3 regions of the Rhizobium sp. 10N427 genome follow, and region 3 is predicted to be linked to each of the others. Evidence: predicted binding sites of a transcription regulator. Region 3 holds the regulator's gene; each other region holds the start of a gene.
What was found. The regulator LexA, encoded in region 3, represses DNA repair genes until DNA is damaged. The targets are predictions, from matches to a motif close to TGTTCNNNNTGTGTTCNG.
Positions count from the first base shown of each region.

Region 1: the regulator LexA is predicted to act here: its motif matches at 2,581-2,598, upstream of AC1DIJ_RS10275 (DNA recombination protein RmuC).
Region 2: the regulator LexA is predicted to act here: its motif matches at 1,744-1,761, upstream of AC1DIJ_RS08375 (helicase-related protein).

Region 1 is NZ_JBFTID010000004.1:104,477-110,350, forward strand. Features, by position in the region: gene AC1DIJ_RS10260 (FitA-like ribbon-helix-helix domain-containing protein) at 1-255, opposite strand, end outside; gene def (peptide deformylase) at 316-831, opposite strand; gene AC1DIJ_RS10270 (globin-coupled sensor protein) at 929-2,425, opposite strand; gene AC1DIJ_RS10275 (DNA recombination protein RmuC) at 2,631-3,857, shown strand; gene AC1DIJ_RS10280 (ribokinase) at 3,903-4,802, shown strand; gene AC1DIJ_RS10285 (methyl-accepting chemotaxis protein) at 5,034-5,874, shown strand, end outside.
Region 2 is NZ_JBFTID010000003.1:186,935-192,808, forward strand. Features, by position in the region: gene phbB (beta-ketoacyl-ACP reductase) at 1-599, shown strand, start outside; gene AC1DIJ_RS08365 (YMGG-like glycine zipper-containing protein) at 700-993, opposite strand; gene AC1DIJ_RS08370 (DUF3309 family protein) at 1,022-1,177, opposite strand; gene AC1DIJ_RS08375 (helicase-related protein) at 1,907-4,993, shown strand; gene AC1DIJ_RS08380 (RNA-binding S4 domain-containing protein) at 4,997-5,401, shown strand; gene fdxA (ferredoxin FdxA) at 5,595-5,874, shown strand, end outside.
Region 3 is NZ_JBFTID010000020.1:38,058-43,931, reverse strand. Features, by position in the region: gene AC1DIJ_RS27895 (FtsB family cell division protein) at 1-259, opposite strand, end outside; gene eno (phosphopyruvate hydratase) at 404-1,678, opposite strand; gene kdsA (3-deoxy-8-phosphooctulonate synthase) at 1,833-2,678, opposite strand; gene AC1DIJ_RS27880 (VOC family protein) at 2,675-3,553, opposite strand; gene lexA (transcriptional repressor LexA) at 3,757-4,470, shown strand; gene AC1DIJ_RS27870 (ComEC/Rec2 family competence protein) at 4,451-5,874, opposite strand, start outside.

The DNA of each region.
Region 1 (5,874 bases), on a different contig from region 3:
AAACGCCGGCGGCTCGCGATCGAGCTCCCGCCTTGCTGCCTCGATGTCGGCAAGCTCGTCATCGCTCCACGCATCTTCAGAAAGAAGCGATCGCAGCCACTCGCCAGCCAGCCGGTTCTGCTGATCTGCGGTGCCCAGCGATTTGCGAAGACGCATGATAGCCTCATCCGAGAGGCTGCGCCCATTGGCGCGCGCACGTTCTTGAAGCTCGCGCTTCAAAGCATCATCGAGATTTCGGATCAGCAAGTCACCCACGGATGCCTCCTACGATATCAGTGATATCATAGTGTTCGATCGCCCATTTTTCAACGACCGTCAGAGGACCTTGGACTTGGCGGCCTTGGTGAACTTCTTGATCACCATTTCGCGCTTCAGCCGCGAGATATGGTCGATGAACAGCACACCGTTGAGGTGATCGATCTCGTGCTGCAGGCAGGTGGCCAGCAGGCCGTCGGCGTCGATGGTCTGTTCCTTGCCGTCACGGTCGAGATACTTCAGCGTGATGACGGCGGGGCGCTCGACCTCGGCGTAATAATCCGGGATGGACAAGCAGCCTTCCTCATAGACGGAACGCTCTTCCGAAGACTTGAGGATCTCCGGGTTGATGAACACCTGCGGCTGCTTGTCTTCGCCTTCGCGCGCCACGTCGATAACCAGCATGCGGCGCGGGACGCCGATCTGGATTGCGGCAAGGCCGATACCAGGGGCGTCGTACATGGTCTCCAGCATATCGTCGGCGAGACGCTTCAGCTCGTCATCGACGCGCTCGATCGGCTTGGAAGCCTGGCGGAGAACGGGATCGGGAAGGATGATAAGTGGCTTGATGGTCATGGCGTTCCCATAACCTATCTTTTTAAGCGAGGGAATTATCCCGGAAGTGCCGGAGGCGCTTTTTTATGCGCACCTCCGGAAAATCGCCGTATTCGTCTCAGGCTGCACGGCGGCTGGGAGCGCTGCTGCGCATTTCTATCCGAGTACCGAAGCGCTGCAGCAGCTCCATAAGATTGCTGACTTCGCCGCGCAGACGGCGAGTCTCGGCCGAGGTGTGCTCGACCATGCCGGAATTCTGCTGGGTGATCGTATCCATGTTGCGGATGGCAACGCTGACCTCGTTTACGCCAGTCGCCTGGTCGCGAGCGGCGGCGGCGATTTCAGCAACAACATGATTGATCATGTCGATGCGGCTGATCATGTCGCCCAGTGCTTCGCCGGTGCTGCTGACGATGCCGACGCCCTGGTCCACCTGCGCAGAGCTCTGCGAGATCAGGTTCTTGATCTCTTTTGCCGCTTCTGCAGTGCGCTGGGCAAGCTGGCGAACTTCCTGGGCGACGACCGCGAAGCCCTTGCCTGCCTCGCCTGCGCGTGCCGCTTCGACACCGGCATTCAGCGCCAGAAGATTGGTCTGGAAGGCGATTTCGTCGATGACGCCGATGATCTTGGCGATTTCATCCGACGACTTCTCGATACCGGCCATGGCGGAAACGGCGCTGTTCACAAGCTCGCCGGAATTCTTCGCACGCTGCTGCGTTTCGCGCACCGCATCCGAGGCCTTCTCGGCATTGGCGGCGGTCAGCCCGACGCTGACGGAGAGCTGCTGGAGCGCCGCCGAGCTCTCTTCGACGCCGGCAGCCTGCTGCGCGGTACGAAGCGCCAGATCGTCGGCAGCCTTGGAGATCGTGTCCGTGCCGCGCAGGATTTCAGCCGAGCTGCTGCGAACCGAGCCGAATGACGTGCGCAGCGCGGCGACGGCGCGATTGTAGTCGTCGGCCATATGCTTGAAATTGCCCGGAAGGTCGGTGGGTAGCTTGGCATCGAGGTCGCCGGCGGAGAGCGCTTCCAGGCCACGGCGCAGATGATCGAGCGCCATCGCCTGGTCGGATTCCGCCTTGGCGCGGTCCTCCTCCAGCTTGCGGCGCTTTTCTTCCAATGCCTCGAGATAGACGGAGATCGAATAGTCCATGTCCAGCATCCCTGCCTTGATGACGGCGGAAAGCTTCTCGGCCAGTACCTTGCCCTGCTGGCGGCCGAACATCGACGGCCATTGCTTGTCCATGATGCCCTTAACGAGCTCGGACATGACGATCGCGTAGCCACCGATATACCACCGCGGCTCCAGGCCGATGCGGGCGTGAGTGCGGCCGACTGCGGTGACGCCCTTCACGTAGGTTTCGTCGAAATTGCCACCAGCCAGATTGGCCCAATGGTTCTCCTGCGCCTTCTTGGCATGGCCCATATGGGATTTGTCGGAGAAGAAGCTGGCAACGGCCGGGGTCTTGGCGATCTTCTGATAGAATTTGTCAAGCGCACCGCCGACCAGCAAGCTGATGACAGGCCGGATCTCGCTCATCGTCTTGCGGGCAGCATCGTCGAGCTCGATGAAGTCGAGGCGCTGCTTGAGGTCGGATTGCGATTGCTGGCTGCTCATGATGTTCTCTGTCTGCGCGATGCGCGGTAAGGATCTGTTTCGGCAGAGACATTTCTAAAATATGGTTGAGCAATCGTTAAGCATGGCCACGATTTGTCGTCCCTCTCCCAAAGTGGACTGCGGCCTTTTGATCATACCAAAGCTACCTGTGGATTCGTTCACGTTTTGATCTGGTCAATGATTTGAAGTTTGCTATGGTGGCCGGATGAACAATTCTGCCGACTCGCTCACCATCTCGCTTGCCGCCGTCAATCCGGCCATTCTCGCCATCGCAGGCGGCGCCATCGCCGCGATGGTCGTCGTCCTCGTGTTCTTGCTGTTCAGAAGCAGCAACTTGCGGCGCGAGCAGAATGAGGAAGCCGCGATCCGATCGGCGGAAGCCGATATGCGCATGTCGGAGCTTCTGAAAATCCAGGCGGAGATGCAGGGCCGCATTTCGACCATGGCGGAAGTGTTCGGCACGCGGCAGGCAGAGCTCAATCAGGCGATCAACCAGCGTCTGGACGGTATGTCGCAGCGGGTCAGCCACACGATCACCGAACAGACAAAATCGACTCACGAAAACCTGCAGAAGCTGCAGGAGCGGTTGGCCGTCATCGACGTCGCCCAGAACAACATCCAGATGCTGGCCAAGGACGTCGTCGGCCTCCAGGCGATCCTTTCCAACAAGCAGACACGCGGTGCCTTCGGGCAATCGCGAATGGAGACGATCGTCGCCGACGGACTGCCGATGGGCGCCTACGCCTTCCAGCAGACGCTTTCCAACGGCTCCCGGCCGGACTGCACCGTAAAGATGCCGAATGGCGCACCGCCGCTCGTCATCGACGCCAAGTTTCCGCTCGAAGCCTGGAACGCCATTCGCGACGCCGGCGGCCCGGATGCCACCAAGATCGCCTCCCAGCAGTTCCGGCGCGATATGGAAGTGCATATTCGCGATATCTCGGAAAAGTATCTGATCCAGGGCGAAACCCAGGACACTGCCTTCATGTTCGTGCCCTCAGAATCAATCTTTGCCGAGGTCCACGAGAATTTCGAGCCGATCATCCAGAAGGCGCATCGCGCCCGGATTGTCATCGTGTCTCCTTCCCTGCTGATGCTGTCGATCCAGGTGATCCAGGCGGTTCTCAAGGATCAGCGTATGCGCGCACAGGCGCACGTCATTCAGGGTGAAGTCGCAAACCTCATGGACGATCTCGGCCGCCTCGATGAGCGTGTGCGCAAGCTGCAAGGGCATTTCGCCATGGCGCAAAAGGATGTCGACATGATCGTCACCTCCGCCGACAAGCTGACCAAGCGTGGCTCGAAGATCGAGGCTCTCGAATTCGAAGCGACGGGCGATACCGGCAAACCGGAGCGCGAAGACCAGCCAGCTGCGAAATCGGTCGAGAGCCGGACAGGCCTTCTCAAGCTCAGGGTGGTTGACGAGGAGTGAGCCCTTCGGGCAGTGTCGCGCCAATTAAAGGACGGGACATCTACCATGATCACTGTGTTCGGCTCCATCAACATGGACCTCATCGCCACCACCGCGCGCCTGCCGAAGCCGGGCGAAACGGTGGCTGGAACAGGATTTGCGACTGCTGCCGGCGGCAAGGGTGCCAACCAGGCTCTTGCTGCGCGCCGTGCAGGCAGCACCGTGAGCATGGCCGGCGCAGTCGGCAAGGATGAGTTCGCCGCCCCCGCGATCGCGCTTCTTAGCGATGCCGGTACCGGACTTTCCAAGGTCAATCATGTAGACGGCCCAACCGGCACCGCGCTGATCCTCGTGGGCGGCGACGGCGAAAACATGATCGCGGTCGTTCCCGGCGCCAATGGCACCGTCAGCCCCGATGACGCAGAGGCCGCGGTTGCGGCAATGGAACCCAAAGATATTCTCATGCTGCAGCTCGAGGTTCCCCCGGCCGCCGTCGAGAAGGCTCTTGATGCGGCCCGCAAGAAGGGCATCCGCAGCGTACTCAATCTCGCACCGCTGATTGCCGACGCACCACGCCTTGGGCGGCTGGCAGATATCGTCATCGCCAACGAGACGGAATTCGAGCTTCTGGCCGGACAAGAAGGCATGACCGCTGGCGATCGCGAGGCCGCCTTGAAGCGCCTTCACGGCGAAACCGGACAGACGCTGATCGTCACACTTGGCGCCGATGGCGTCATTGCCATTCGCGATGGCGAGCTCGTCCGGGCGAAAGGACTGAAGATTGAGCCTGTCGATACCGTCGGTGCCGGCGACACCTTCTGCGGCTATTTCGCCGCAAGCCTCGACGACGGTCTCGATTTCGAGACGTCACTGCGCCGCGCCGCCGTTGCCGGATCCCTTGCCTGCCTCAAGGCGGGAGCCCAGCCGTCGATCCCGCTCAGCGCCGAAGTCGCAAACAAGCTATAGACTTTTCTGTTTCCGAAACACTTCACGAAAACCCTCTGCCGCCAAGGCAATTCAGGGGCTCAATTCGTACAGTTTCATTCAAATTTAAGAGATTTCTGGCGATCTTTCCGGCGATCGTCAGGCTTCAATTTTAACGGCGCCTGGACTTTTGCACGGCTGCTCCATGACGGCGCGGCTCACCCTCGCCTGTGCCGGAAATGTTCGTCCGGCAAGTCGCCCCGCCGAGGCACCATGTTCATCTTCCGCATGAAGTCGCTTGCCGCAAAGCTCATTGTCATCACCGGCGTCGCCATCGCGCTCGTCCTTTTTGTATCAAACTTTTTCCTCATCGATCAGACGCGCAGCCGCGTGCAGACGCTGACGATGGACCAGGCGAATCTTGAGGCAAAAGCTATTGCCAACGAAATCGCCGCCAATGTCGGCGAACTGGCGAGTGCTGCGCGCTCCATGTCCGGCGTTGTCGGCCGCGGCCACGAAGGTGGCAACTTCGACCGCAAGGGCATCATCAATGTCCTGAAGGCCAATCTCGAGAAGAACGCCTTCGCGTTCGGCAGCTGGTTCTGCGAACAGCTCGGCGCCTTTGACGGCAAGACCACCGAGATTGCCGACAAGCTCGACGAGGGCACCAACAAGGCTGGCGCTTTCACGCCTTACTGGTCGAAGACCAAGGATGGCGCGATCCAGTTCTCGACCTTCGACAACGACTATACGGCCGAATGGTGGAAGCTCGCTGCCGAAAGCGGCAAGGGTGCCATCACCACGCCTTACCTTGCTGAAGGCACGGATGTCCCGACGCTGCTGACCTCGATCGCTTATCCCGTCGTTTCCGGCGGCAAGATGATCGGTGTCGAAGGCGTCGATATCTCGCTGAAATCGCTGACCGACAAGCTGCAGGCCCTGCATCCTTTCGGCTCCGGCCGTGTGACGCTGGTTGCCCAGAACGGCAACTGGATCGTCGCGCCGACGAAGGAGCTGATGTCGAAGCCCTACGGCGATGCTGAGGGTTCGGCCCAGGTCAAGTCCGCCCTGAGCTCGATGACGCCTGGCGTTGTCAAGAATCTTTCGCTCGACG
Region 2 (5,874 bases), on a different contig from region 3:
TTCATGACCTCACCGGTGTCCCGGTCTTCAAGTGGGATGTTTCCGACTATGCTGCTTGCGGCGAGGGCATCGCCAAGGTGGAGGCCGAGCTCGGCCCCATCGACGTGCTGATCAATAACGCCGGTATCACCCGCGACGCGATGTTTCACAAGATGACCCCGCAGCAGTGGCATGAGGTCGTCAACACCAACCTCACCGGCCTCTTTAACATGACCCATCAGGTCTGGGGCGGCATGCGTGACCGCAGCTTCGGCCGTATCGTCAATATCTCGTCGATCAATGGCCAGAAAGGCCAGATGGGGCAGGTCAACTATTCCGCCGCCAAGGCCGGCGATCTCGGCTTCACCAAGGCGCTGGCGCAGGAGGGTGCTGCGAAGAACATCACGGTCAACGCCGTCTGCCCCGGTTATATCGGCACGGAGATGGTTCTGGCGGTTCCTGAAAAGGTGCTGAACGAGCGGATCATTCCGCAGATCCCGGTTGGCCGTCTTGGCGAACCTGAAGAGATCGCGCGCTGTGTGGTGTTCCTGGCCTCGGATGACGCTGGGTTCATCACCGGCTCGACGCTCACGGCGAATGGCGGACAGTTTTTCGTCTAGAAGCGCCGAGGTTCCGGGAGTTCACTCACCGGGATCTAGCGCAAACGGTTGAAACAAAAACGGGCGCCAAGGCGCCCGTTTTCAAAAGATCAGTCTATTGTTAGCAGCGAACGCGGCGCGTTGAGCCGTTCGAGTAGGCAACGTAGCAACCGTAGCGGTCACGATAGACGCGCTGGCCCGAATAGCGGCCATTGCGCTGATCGACCGAGTTACCGACTGCAGCGCCAACCAGGCCGCCTGCAACGGCGCCGACGGCTGCGCCGCCCCAGCTGTTGGAAACCGCACCGCCAATAAGGGCGCCAGAGCCAGCGCCGATTGCGGTGCCCTGCTCAGTTGCCGTGCACGATGCAAGCGCACCCACGAGTGCTGCAACGAGAACAACCTTCTTCATCATGACTTACAACTCCCCAGTTACATGGCCTTTAGATGCGGCCCATCAGGACAAGGATAATGATAATGACGAGAACTAGCCCCAAACCGCCAGAAGGTCCATAGCCCCAAGCGCGGCTGTAACCCCAATTCGGCAGAGCGCCGATCAAAAGCAGAATAAGGATAATAAGAAGTATCGTACTGAGCATGTTTTCTGTCCTTCAACTCACCGCGAGTTACGAATGGACAATAAACACGGTAGCCGGGTTTTTGTTCCCGGCTAAACTTATGTGCGTGCAATTTCAGGATGGAGTTTTCTTGATGGTGCCGGAACTTATATTCTGCGGGACGGCATAAACGCGTCAGGCTCAAAAAGGTTCCGTTGTTCCGCAGAAAATTTTAACGAAACATCAAACTCAGGGCGGAAAGTGTTAATGGCGCCCGATTTTCAATGCTGATCCTGCAATCAAGGAGGCTGCATATAGCGCCCGTTCGCGCAGTTCATCAATATGCAGTGGCGAACAAAAGCGGAATTTGCGGCTGTCGGCGATTCGTCTGTGATTCGTTCCGGCTTTGACCCGAAGGTTAATTCTGTGGTTTTCGGGGTTTTCCGTCTTTGCGGTTGACGCTGGATGAAAAGAGGCCGTCCAAGACCGCCTGCTGCAAATTGCCGGATTCCGGTGATTCAGCATCTAGTGGGAAAAGCTGATTCAAAACCAATACTTAGCCGTGAACAAAAGCTGAATCACCGCGAGTCTGCGATTCGTCGCTGATTCGTTCTCAAGCTGTTCCGAATCTCAAAACAGAGGCTTAGCGCCGCTTGTTGAATCAAATTAGCAGCGCATTCGCATCATCCGGCTCTTGCGTTTGCCGGTTGCCCTGTCCATGTGTTGTCTGCTGACTTGACCCTGGGGCTCCCCGCCTCACTTGCATGGACCATGACACTGAATTCGCAGCCGATGATACTGAGTGGGCGCGGTGTGACCGCGGTGCTCGGGCCGACCAATACCGGCAAGACGCATTACGCCATCGAGCGCATGGTCGCGCATGGCACCGGCGTGATCGGTCTGCCGCTGCGCCTTCTGGCGCGCGAGGTCTATAGCCGGGTCGTCGAGAGGGTCGGTGTGCAGAACGTGGCATTGGTCACCGGCGAGGAAAAGATATCGCCGCCGCATGCGCGCTTCTCGGTCTGCACTGTCGAGGCGATGCCGCGCGAAACCAAGGCGGCCTTCGTCGCGATCGACGAAGTGCAGCTCGCTGGAGATCTTGAGCGCGGGCACATCTTCACCGATCGCATCCTGCATCTGCGCGGCCGCGACGAGACGCTGCTGCTCGGCGCCGGCACGATGCGCCCCATTCTCCAGCAGCTACTGCCCGGAATTACCGTCATCGAGAGGCCGAGACTGTCGCAGCTGCTCTATGCCGGGCAGAAGAAGATTACCCGGCTGCCGCAGCGCTCGGCGATCGTCGCCTTCTCGGCTGACGAAGTTTACGCGATCGCCGAACTGATCCGGCGCCAACGCGGTGGTGCGGCCGTTGTCCTTGGTGCGCTCAGCCCGCGGACGCGCAATGCCCAGGTGGCGCTCTATCAGGCGGGCGATGTCGAATATCTGGTCGCCACCGATGCGATCGGCATGGGGCTCAATCTCGACGTCGATCATGTCGCCTTCGCGCAAGACCGGAAATTCGACGGCTACCAGTTCCGCAATCTCAATCCCGCAGAACTTGGCCAGATCGCCGGGCGTGCCGGCCGCCATGTTCGCGATGGCACCTTCGGCGTCACCGGGCAGGTCGCGCCTTTTGGTGATGAACTGGTGCAGCGGATCGAGGCGCACGAGTTCGACAACGTCAAGGTTCTGCAGTGGCGGACCAAGGAATTCGACTTCGCCTCGATACAATCGCTGCGCGCAAGCCTGGAAAAGCCACCGAGCGTCCAGGGGCTGACGCGATCCCTGCCTTCGGTCGATCAGCAGGCGCTGGAACATCTTTCGCGCTATCCGGAAATTATTGATCTTGCGACCAAGCCGGAAAGGGTTGAAAAGCTATGGGAAGCTTGTGCGCTGCCCGATTACCGGCGCATCGCACCGGCCCAGCATGCCGATCTGATCTCGACCCTCTTTTCTGATCTCGTCCGCCGTGGCACGGTGAACGAAGATTTCCTCGCGGAGCAGGTGCATCGTGCGGACCGGACGGACGGTGAAATCGACACGCTTTCGGCGCGAATCGCGCAGATAAGAACCTGGACCTATGTGTCGAACCGGCCCGGTTGGCTTGCCGATCCGACACACTGGCAGGAAAAGACGCGGGAAATCGAAGATCGATTGTCCGATGCGTTACATGAAAGGTTGACGAAACGCTTTGTTGATCGCAGGACATCTGTGCTCATGAAGCGCCTGAGAGAGAATGCGATGCTGGAAGCTGAAATCAGTGTGAATGGTGATGTCTTCGTGGAGGGACATCATGTGGGTCAGTTGAGCGGTTTCCGCTTCACGCCCATCGGTGGAACGGATGGACCGGACGCCAAGGCCGTACAGGCTGCTTCACAAAAGGCGCTTGCTCTGGAATTCGAAGCGCGCGCTGCGCGCATGCATGCTGCCGGCAATGGCGATCTGGCGATCAGTGCCGATGGCCTTGTGCGCTGGCTCGGCGATCCCGTGGCGCGGCTTTCGGGCAGCGACCACATCATGCGGCCGCGGGTGATCCTGCTTGCTGACGAGCAGTTGACCGGAAATGCGCGCGATCATGTCGCCGCCCGCGTCGAGCGCTTCGTCAATCATCATATCAGCACGGTGCTTAAGCCGCTTGACGATCTGTCGCGCGCCGAAGACCTGCAGGGCCTGGCAAAGGGTCTGGCGTTCCAGCTCGTCGAGAATCTCGGCGTACTGTTCCGCCGCGACGTCGCCGACGACGTCAAGTCGCTGGATCAGGATGGCCGTGCCTCAATGCGCCGCTACGGCGTGCGGTTTGGCGCTTACCACATCTTCGTTCCGGCACTTCTGAAGCCGGCGCCCGCTGAATTGATCACGCTCCTCTGGGCGCTGAAGAACGACGGTCTCGACAAGCCTGGCTATGGTGACCTCATTCCGGTTCTGGCGGCTGGACGTACGTCTGTCGTCACCGATCCGAGCTTCGAGCGCACCTTCTACAAGCTTGCCGGTTTCCGTTTCCTTGGAAAACGGGCTGTTCGTATCGACATCCTCGAGCGGCTTGCCGATATCATCCGTCCGCTGCTGCAGTGGAAGCCGGGTCAGGCAAACCGTCCCGAGGGTGCCTATGACGGCCGCCGCTTTACGACGACGACCGCAATGCTCTCCATCCTCGGCGCGACGCTCGAGGACATGGAAGAGATCCTCAAGGGTCTCGGTTACCGTGCGGATGCCGTGAAGGCCGAAGAGGCTGCCGCCCATCTTGCCACGCAAGATGCGTCGGCTGCACCGGCCGCGAGCGAGGCACCAGCCGAAGAAGCATCCGACAAGGCCGATCACGACGATGCGGATGGTGCTGAGGAAGCACCTGCAGAAGCACCCGCTGCCGAGGCTGCGCCTGTTGCTGCCGAAGCGCCTGCTGAAGCTGCCGAAGTGACAGCCGAAAGCGGCGAACCGCAGGAGCCGAAGCCGGTTCTGCTGTGGCGCCTCGGCGGCCGCAACGACAACCAGCGCCCGGTGCGCAACCACGGCGAACGCCGCGGCGGCGAGCGCCAGCAGGGCAACCGTCGTCAGGGCGGCGCGACCGAAGGCGCTGAAGGCAACAACCGCGGCGAAGGCAATCGCGAAGGCCGCGATGGCAACCGCCAGCAGCGCGGCCGCGATGGCGGCAAGCCGCATCAGGGCCGTGGCGATCGCAACGAACAGCGTGGCGACCGTCAGGATCGTGGTGACCGGAAGGATCGCAACGACCGCAACAACAACCGTGGCGGCGCCCAGCCGCTGCGCTTCGAGGCCAAGCCGCCGCGCAAGGAGAAGCCGATCGATCCGGATTCGCCCTTCGCCAAGCTCGCTGCCTTGAAGGAGCAGATGAAGAAGTAATCGATGGGCGGGGAGACACAGCCAGCAAGCGGTTCGCGCCAGCGCATCGACAAGTGGCTGTTCTTCACGCGCATGGTGAAATCCCGCTCCCTGGCGCAAAGCCATGTGCAATCAGGGCACGTTCGCATCAATGGCGAACGTGCCATCCAGCCCAGCCAGACAGTCAAGGTGGGCGATCGCGTCGAGCTGCAACTCGATCGCCGGGACGTCGTCCTCCTTGTCAAACTGCCGGGCGAGCGGCGGGGGCCTTTCGAAGAGGCGCAGCGCCTTTACGAGAACATCACGCCGCCTGAAGATGAGACGAAACGTCTCACCGCCTACGAGCAGGCGATCCGCGGCGCGGGGGCAGGACGGCCGACAAAGAAAGAGCGGCGGGCAATCGACAGGCTCCAGTCGGGCGAGGATTAGAAAACTCTGTCTGCGCCGCCGGTTTTTGAAGATGGATAATCCTTGAAATCAGGCTGTAAAGCCGATACGTCACAATCAACTCGCCGGACTGCGTTCTTGCCTCCCAAGCCAGTCAACGCTGCTCCTCCGGCACAGGGAAAGACGCGACGTTCCAGGTTCGTCTCCCCGCTCGCGTGAAATCCTGGAGTTTTTCATGACCTATGTCGTGACCGACAATTGCATTCGCTGCAAATATACCGACTGCGTGGAAGTCTGCCCGGTCGACTGCTTTTATGAAGGCGAGAATTTCCTCGTCATCCATCCCGACGAATGCATAGACTGCGGCGTTTGCGAACCCGAATGTCCTGCCGAGGCGATCAAGCCGGATACCGAGCCGGGTCTCGACAAATGGCTCAAGATCAACGCTGAATATGCCAGCGTCTGGCCCAATATTACCGTCAAAAAGGACTCGATGCCCGAGGCCAAGGAAATGG
Region 3 (5,874 bases):
GGGCTTTTTCGTCCAGCATATCCTTATCCAGAGAGCCGTCGCTGAGCAGCGCGACCTGCTGTTCGATATGCTCGCGCTTGGCCTTCAGAGTCGCAAGCTCCTTCTCGCGGGCGATGCGCCGCTGCTCGAAGAGCTCGGTCGCACGCAGGCCGTAATCGCCATGGATGCAATGATAGCCGAAATAGGAAAGAAAGGCGACCGTCATAGCCGGAACAACGAACCGGCCGATCTTCTTTTTCTTATGATGCTTTGTCCACATACGCACACATGCTCTAAAACGCATTACCTATGCGATGAGAGTAGCGCTGAGAGATTAACCGTCCGTTGACTATGAATTCTTGCGGGCAAGAAAAAACCCGCGCCGGTGAAGCGCGGGTTTCAAGGCATCGATCGCTAACGGCTATCAGCCGCGGATGATCGAGCGGCCGGCGTAGCGGGCCTGCGGGCCGAGGCCCTCTTCGATGCGGATCAGCTGGTTGTACTTTGCCAGACGATCCGAGCGCGACAGCGAGCCGGTCTTGATCTGGCCGCAGTTGGTGGCAACCGCGAGATCGGCGATCGTCGAATCTTCGGTTTCGCCCGAACGGTGCGACATGACGGCAGTGTAGGCAGCCTTGTGCGCGGTGTTGACGGCGTCCAGCGTTTCCGTCAGCGAGCCGATCTGGTTGACCTTGACGAGGATCGAGTTGGCAACGCCCATCTTGATGCCGTCGCGCAGGCGGGCCGAATTGGTGACGAAGAGATCGTCGCCGACCAGCTGAACCTTCTTGCCAGCCAGATCGGTCAGGGCCTTCCAGCCGTCCCAATCGTCTTCAGCCATGCCGTCTTCGATCGAAATGATCGGATACTGGGCAGCGAGCTGCGCCAGGTATTCGGCCATGGCGCCCGGCTCCAGCGTGCGGCCCTCGCCTTCGAGAACGTACTTGCCGTCCTTGAAGAATTCGGTCGAGGCGCAGTCGAGGCCGAGATAGATGTCTTCGCCGGGCTTGTAGCCAGCCTTTTCGATCGACTTCATGATGAAATCGAGGGCTTCAGGCGCGCTTTTCAGACCGGGTGCGAAACCGCCTTCGTCGCCGACGTTGGTGTTGTGCCCCTGAGCCGAGAGTTCCTTCTTGAGGACGTGGAAGACTTCCGAACCCATACGGACGGCTTCACGGATCGAGTCGGCACCGACGGGCAGGATCATAAATTCCTGGAAGTCGATCGGATTGTCGGCATGAGCGCCGCCGTTGATGATGTTCATCATCGGAACCGGCAGCAGGTGGGCCGAAGCGCCACCGACATAACGGTAAAGCGGCAGGCCGGCAGCTTCAGCGGCAGCCTTGGCGACAGCGAGCGAAACGCCGAGGATAGCGTTGGCGCCAAGGCGCGACTTGTTCGGCGTGCCGTCCAGCTCGATCATGATGTTGTCGATCTGGATCTGGTTTTCGGCATCGATGCCGCCGATGGCGTCGAAGATTTCCGTATTGGCAGCTTCGACAGCCTTTTCGACACCCTTGCCGAGATAGCGCTTGCCGCCATCGCGAACTTCGACGGCTTCATGCGCGCCGGTCGAGGCACCCGACGGAACAGCCGCGCGGCCCATGCTGCCATCTTCCAGATAAACGTCGACCTCGACGGTGGGGTTGCCACGGCTATCGAGAATCTCGCGGGCGATGATATCGGTAATTGCAGTCATGGGTTTCTTCCTGCTCGGTGGGTGGGATAAATCGTTTGAAATCGTCTTAATCGAAGGCACGCAAATTACAATGGCCGTTTTTGAGCCGCCTAACATGCCTTCGTTTCCGGCCTCATTCGAGGCCTATTACAGGATCATGTCAGCCTTTTGAACGTCAGGCCGCTTTCGCGATCGCGTCGAAGGCGAGAAGCTTTTCGAGAAGCCGCGGCATGTCCTTCAGATAGACCATATTCGGGCCGTCGGACGGGGCGTTGTCCGGGTCTTCGTGGGTTTCGACAAAAACACCTGCGACACCGACTGCAACGGCTGCACGCGCCAGGGTCTCAACGAATTCGCGCTGACCACCGCTCGAGCCGCCCTGCCCGCCCGGCTGCTGCACGGAATGCGTGGCGTCGAAGATAACAGGGGCGCCGAGTGCGGCCATGATTGGCAGCGAGCGCATGTCCGATACCAGCGTGTTGTAACCGAAGGAGGCGCCGCGTTCGCAGAGCAGGATGTTCGGATTACCGCTGGCATTCAGCTTGGTGAGAACATTCTTCATGTCCCAGGGCGCCAGGAACTGGCCCTTCTTGACGTTGACGATCCGGCCGGTCTTGGCGGCGGCAACGAGAAGGTCGGTCTGGCGGCTGAGGAAGGCCGGGATCTGCAGGATGTCGGCGACGGAAGCCACCTGCTCGCACTGCTCTTCCGTGTGGATGTCGGTCAGAACGGGAAAGCCGAATTCCTTCTTCAGATCGGAGAAGACTTCAAGCGCCTTTTCAAGACCGATGCCGCGCTCGGCGGAAAGCGATGTGCGGTTCGCCTTGTCGAAAGACGACTTATAGACGAGGCCGATACCGAGCGACTTGCAGAGTTCGCTCAGAACACCGGCGACCATGAAAGCGTGGTCGCGGCTTTCCATCTGGCAAGGACCGGCGATCAGCGACAGCTTGCCCGTATTCGAAAAAGTAACGCGTCCAGCACTCTCGCCGGCGACGACTTCTGCATTGGTATTTGTCATTGGGTCTCCTCGAAGGCAAAGATTGCGCCTTGTCCCGGCGCCGGCTTCACCAGCAGACGATTGTTCATACTGACATGGGTGATCCCGTTAGCAGCCAAATGCGCCGCTGTCACGGCCAGATCACCGACCGAAAAGACGATTGCGCGCGCCCTGAGGCCGTTATCGGTGACAAGTGGCTCGGCATCGAAATAGGCCTCCATGCCCTCGTTCGAGAAGATGGAAAGTCTCCCGTTCGGCAATTCGAAGGATAGGCCGAGTGCCGCCTCCTTAGGCTCCACTCCACCGCTGGCCGTCTCCAGAAATTCGGCGAAGGCCTGCGGATCCTCAGCGCTCAGGGCAATCTCGCTGATGCCGGTGACGCCGTTTGCATGGGTTTCCAGTGCCTTGCGATCGGCCGGAAAGGCGTTGATCCGCTGGCAGGCGAAGAAGAAGACATCGGGTGCCCGGAGATCGGCGGCAAAGGCGAGCTTGAAGGCGCCTGTCGCCTGCGTTCCGTCGGGCATGACGATCGGCCGCGAGAATTCGACCATATCACCGCCGCTGAGCTGCGCGCCGTCATAGGAAGCCTTGTCCGCATCGGCATCATCGGTGCCGAAGACGATGGCTGAAAAACCATCATCGCCGCAGCGGAAGCGGAAGGCCTGATCGCGGGCGACGAAGCTGTTGCCCTTCGCGACTGCCGCGTCGCACTCCGCTTGGCTCGCGACACCGAGCGGTTCGAGATAGGTCTTGTCGGCCAAGAAGACGCAGGCATTCTCCGTTCCGAACGGATGACGGCCATCGGCCGCGACGGTGAAACCGAGACGCCCGAGTCGCTCGCGGGCAACGTCGATATGGGTCACGGGCAGTACCAGATGATCGAGCGGATGCGTCATGGCGGTTCCTCCGGTGAAGCCGGCAGAGATTTGCACGCCCTGCCCGGCAAAGCGCAAGCGTGGATCACCAATGCGGCAAATAAACTTTCAAAAACGACGAAAAATCATCGGAAGTTTTACCAATATTTAGGCACTTGCGGAACACATATGGAACATATAGTGTCCGTTCTGGCTTTGTTTCACGAATCTGGGGAAAGACTTCGATGCTGACGCGCAAACAACAGGAGCTTCTCCTCTTCATTCACGAGCGGATGAAGGAGTCCGGCGTACCGCCGTCCTTCGACGAGATGAAGGATGCGCTCGACCTGGCTTCCAAGTCGGGCATCCATCGCCTGATCACGGCTCTGGAAGAACGTGGCTTCATTCGCCGCCTACCGAACAGGGCGCGCGCACTCGAGGTCATCAAGCTTCCGGAAGCCTACAGCCCGAGCATTCAGCCGCGCCGCGGCTTCTCGCCGAGCGTCATCGAAGGCAGCCTTGGCAAGCCGCAGCCCGTCGCGCCGCCGAAGCCGGCGAACGAGGACAATCACACGTCGATCTCCGTGCCGGTCATGGGCCGGATCGCAGCCGGTGTGCCGATTTCGGCGATCCAGCAGAACACACACGACATCACTGTTCCCGCCGACATGCTCGGAAACGGTGAACATTATGCTCTTGAGGTCAAGGGCGACTCGATGATCGAGGCCGGCATCTTCGACGGCGATACGGTCATCATCCGCAACACCAATACCGCCAATGCCGGTGATATCGTCGTTGCTCTCGTCGATGACGAAGAGGCAACGCTGAAGCGCTTTCGCCGCAAGGGTGCATCCATTGCGCTCGAAGCTGCCAACCCGGCTTACGAAACCCGTATTTTCGGACCGGACCGCGTCAAGGTTCAGGGCAAGCTCGTTGGCCTTATCCGCCGCTATCACTGAGCGTCTCGCTTTCACCAAAAGTGCCGCTGCGCCAATCGTAGGCGCGGTGGCCGGTCCAGGGCCGGTCGAGACCCTCGAATGATGTGGTGATTTCGGCGATCCCATTGGGGAAACGAAGCTCGACAGCGCCTGTCTTCCGCAGTGTCTCCCCGGTGAAAAGCAGGGCGCCTGAGCGGCAGGTATCGAGGCGCAGGCGAACCGGTGTGACGACGATATCGGATATGTCGCAGGCTGGGCCAAGGAACGCCGCATTCTCGATCACGGTCAGGATCGAACCACTGTCGAGCTTCGCCGTACACCAGGCCTTTTTCACGCATGAGAAGCGCTCGCCCGTCGCACTGGCCTTGATCGCGTTCATGGTGTCGTTCTGCTGTGCCTCTGTCAGTTTCAGCCTTTCACCGCGCGGTGCGGTTGGAATATCCGGGAGCGCCGGGAACGCCGGTGACAAATGCTTATCGATCACCAGAGCGCGCCTCCATTGATCAAAGATAAAGCCCGGTGGCCGCTCGCGATTGGTGGCGAGGCCGTTGTCACTGACGATGCCCGCCATGCTCCCGTCCTCGGCAATCACGATTTTCGGCGGCGGAGGACCTCCCAACATCGCGGCGGCTGTCGTCGATGCCACCAAGATCGCGGTGCCTAGATGGCGCATGCGGCTGCGCAGCAAAGTCAGCAGCAGGAAACCTGTCACCGCCGCGGGAAAATACCAAGACGCCAGGCGCCCGACGCCGATATCGCCGCCCCATGAAGCAACCGTCCTGGCGATGGCGATCACCAGATCGAGCCCGAAGCCCGTCACCTGCCACGCCCATGCATCGAGGCCGAAGGGCATCAGCAGCATGGCAATGAGGCCGAACGGCATGATGATGAAGGAGATGATCGGCATGGCAGCGAGATTGGCTGGCAGGCCATAGGCCGTCAGCCGGTGGAAGTGCTCGACCGAGAACAACGCGGTCGAGAAGCCGCCGATGACGGAGGTCAGCAGAATGCCACCGAAGAACGCCGCGGCGGAAGACAGCATCCTGACTGCGCGAAACTTTGCGAAGGGCCGGTCGCGCACCGGCCTCTCCTTCCAGAGCGCATAGCCCGCGACGAGGGCCAGTGTCGCGGCGAAGGACATCTGGAAGCTTGGTCCCATGATCTCCAAGGGCGAGAGGACAATGATCACCAGCGCCGATAGGGCTACGTTGCGCAGACTGATCGACGGCCGGTCGAAGAAGACTGCGGCCAACATGATCGCCATCATGATGAAGGCGCGTTCGGCGGAGACGGCGAAGCCCGAGATCAGGAAATAGGCGGTGACGGCGGCAAGCGCACCGGCTGCGGCGATCTTCTTGACGGGATAGGCCTGGACGACAGCCGGAAACAGGCTGAGCACGCTGCGGAAGCCGACGAAGAAGATGC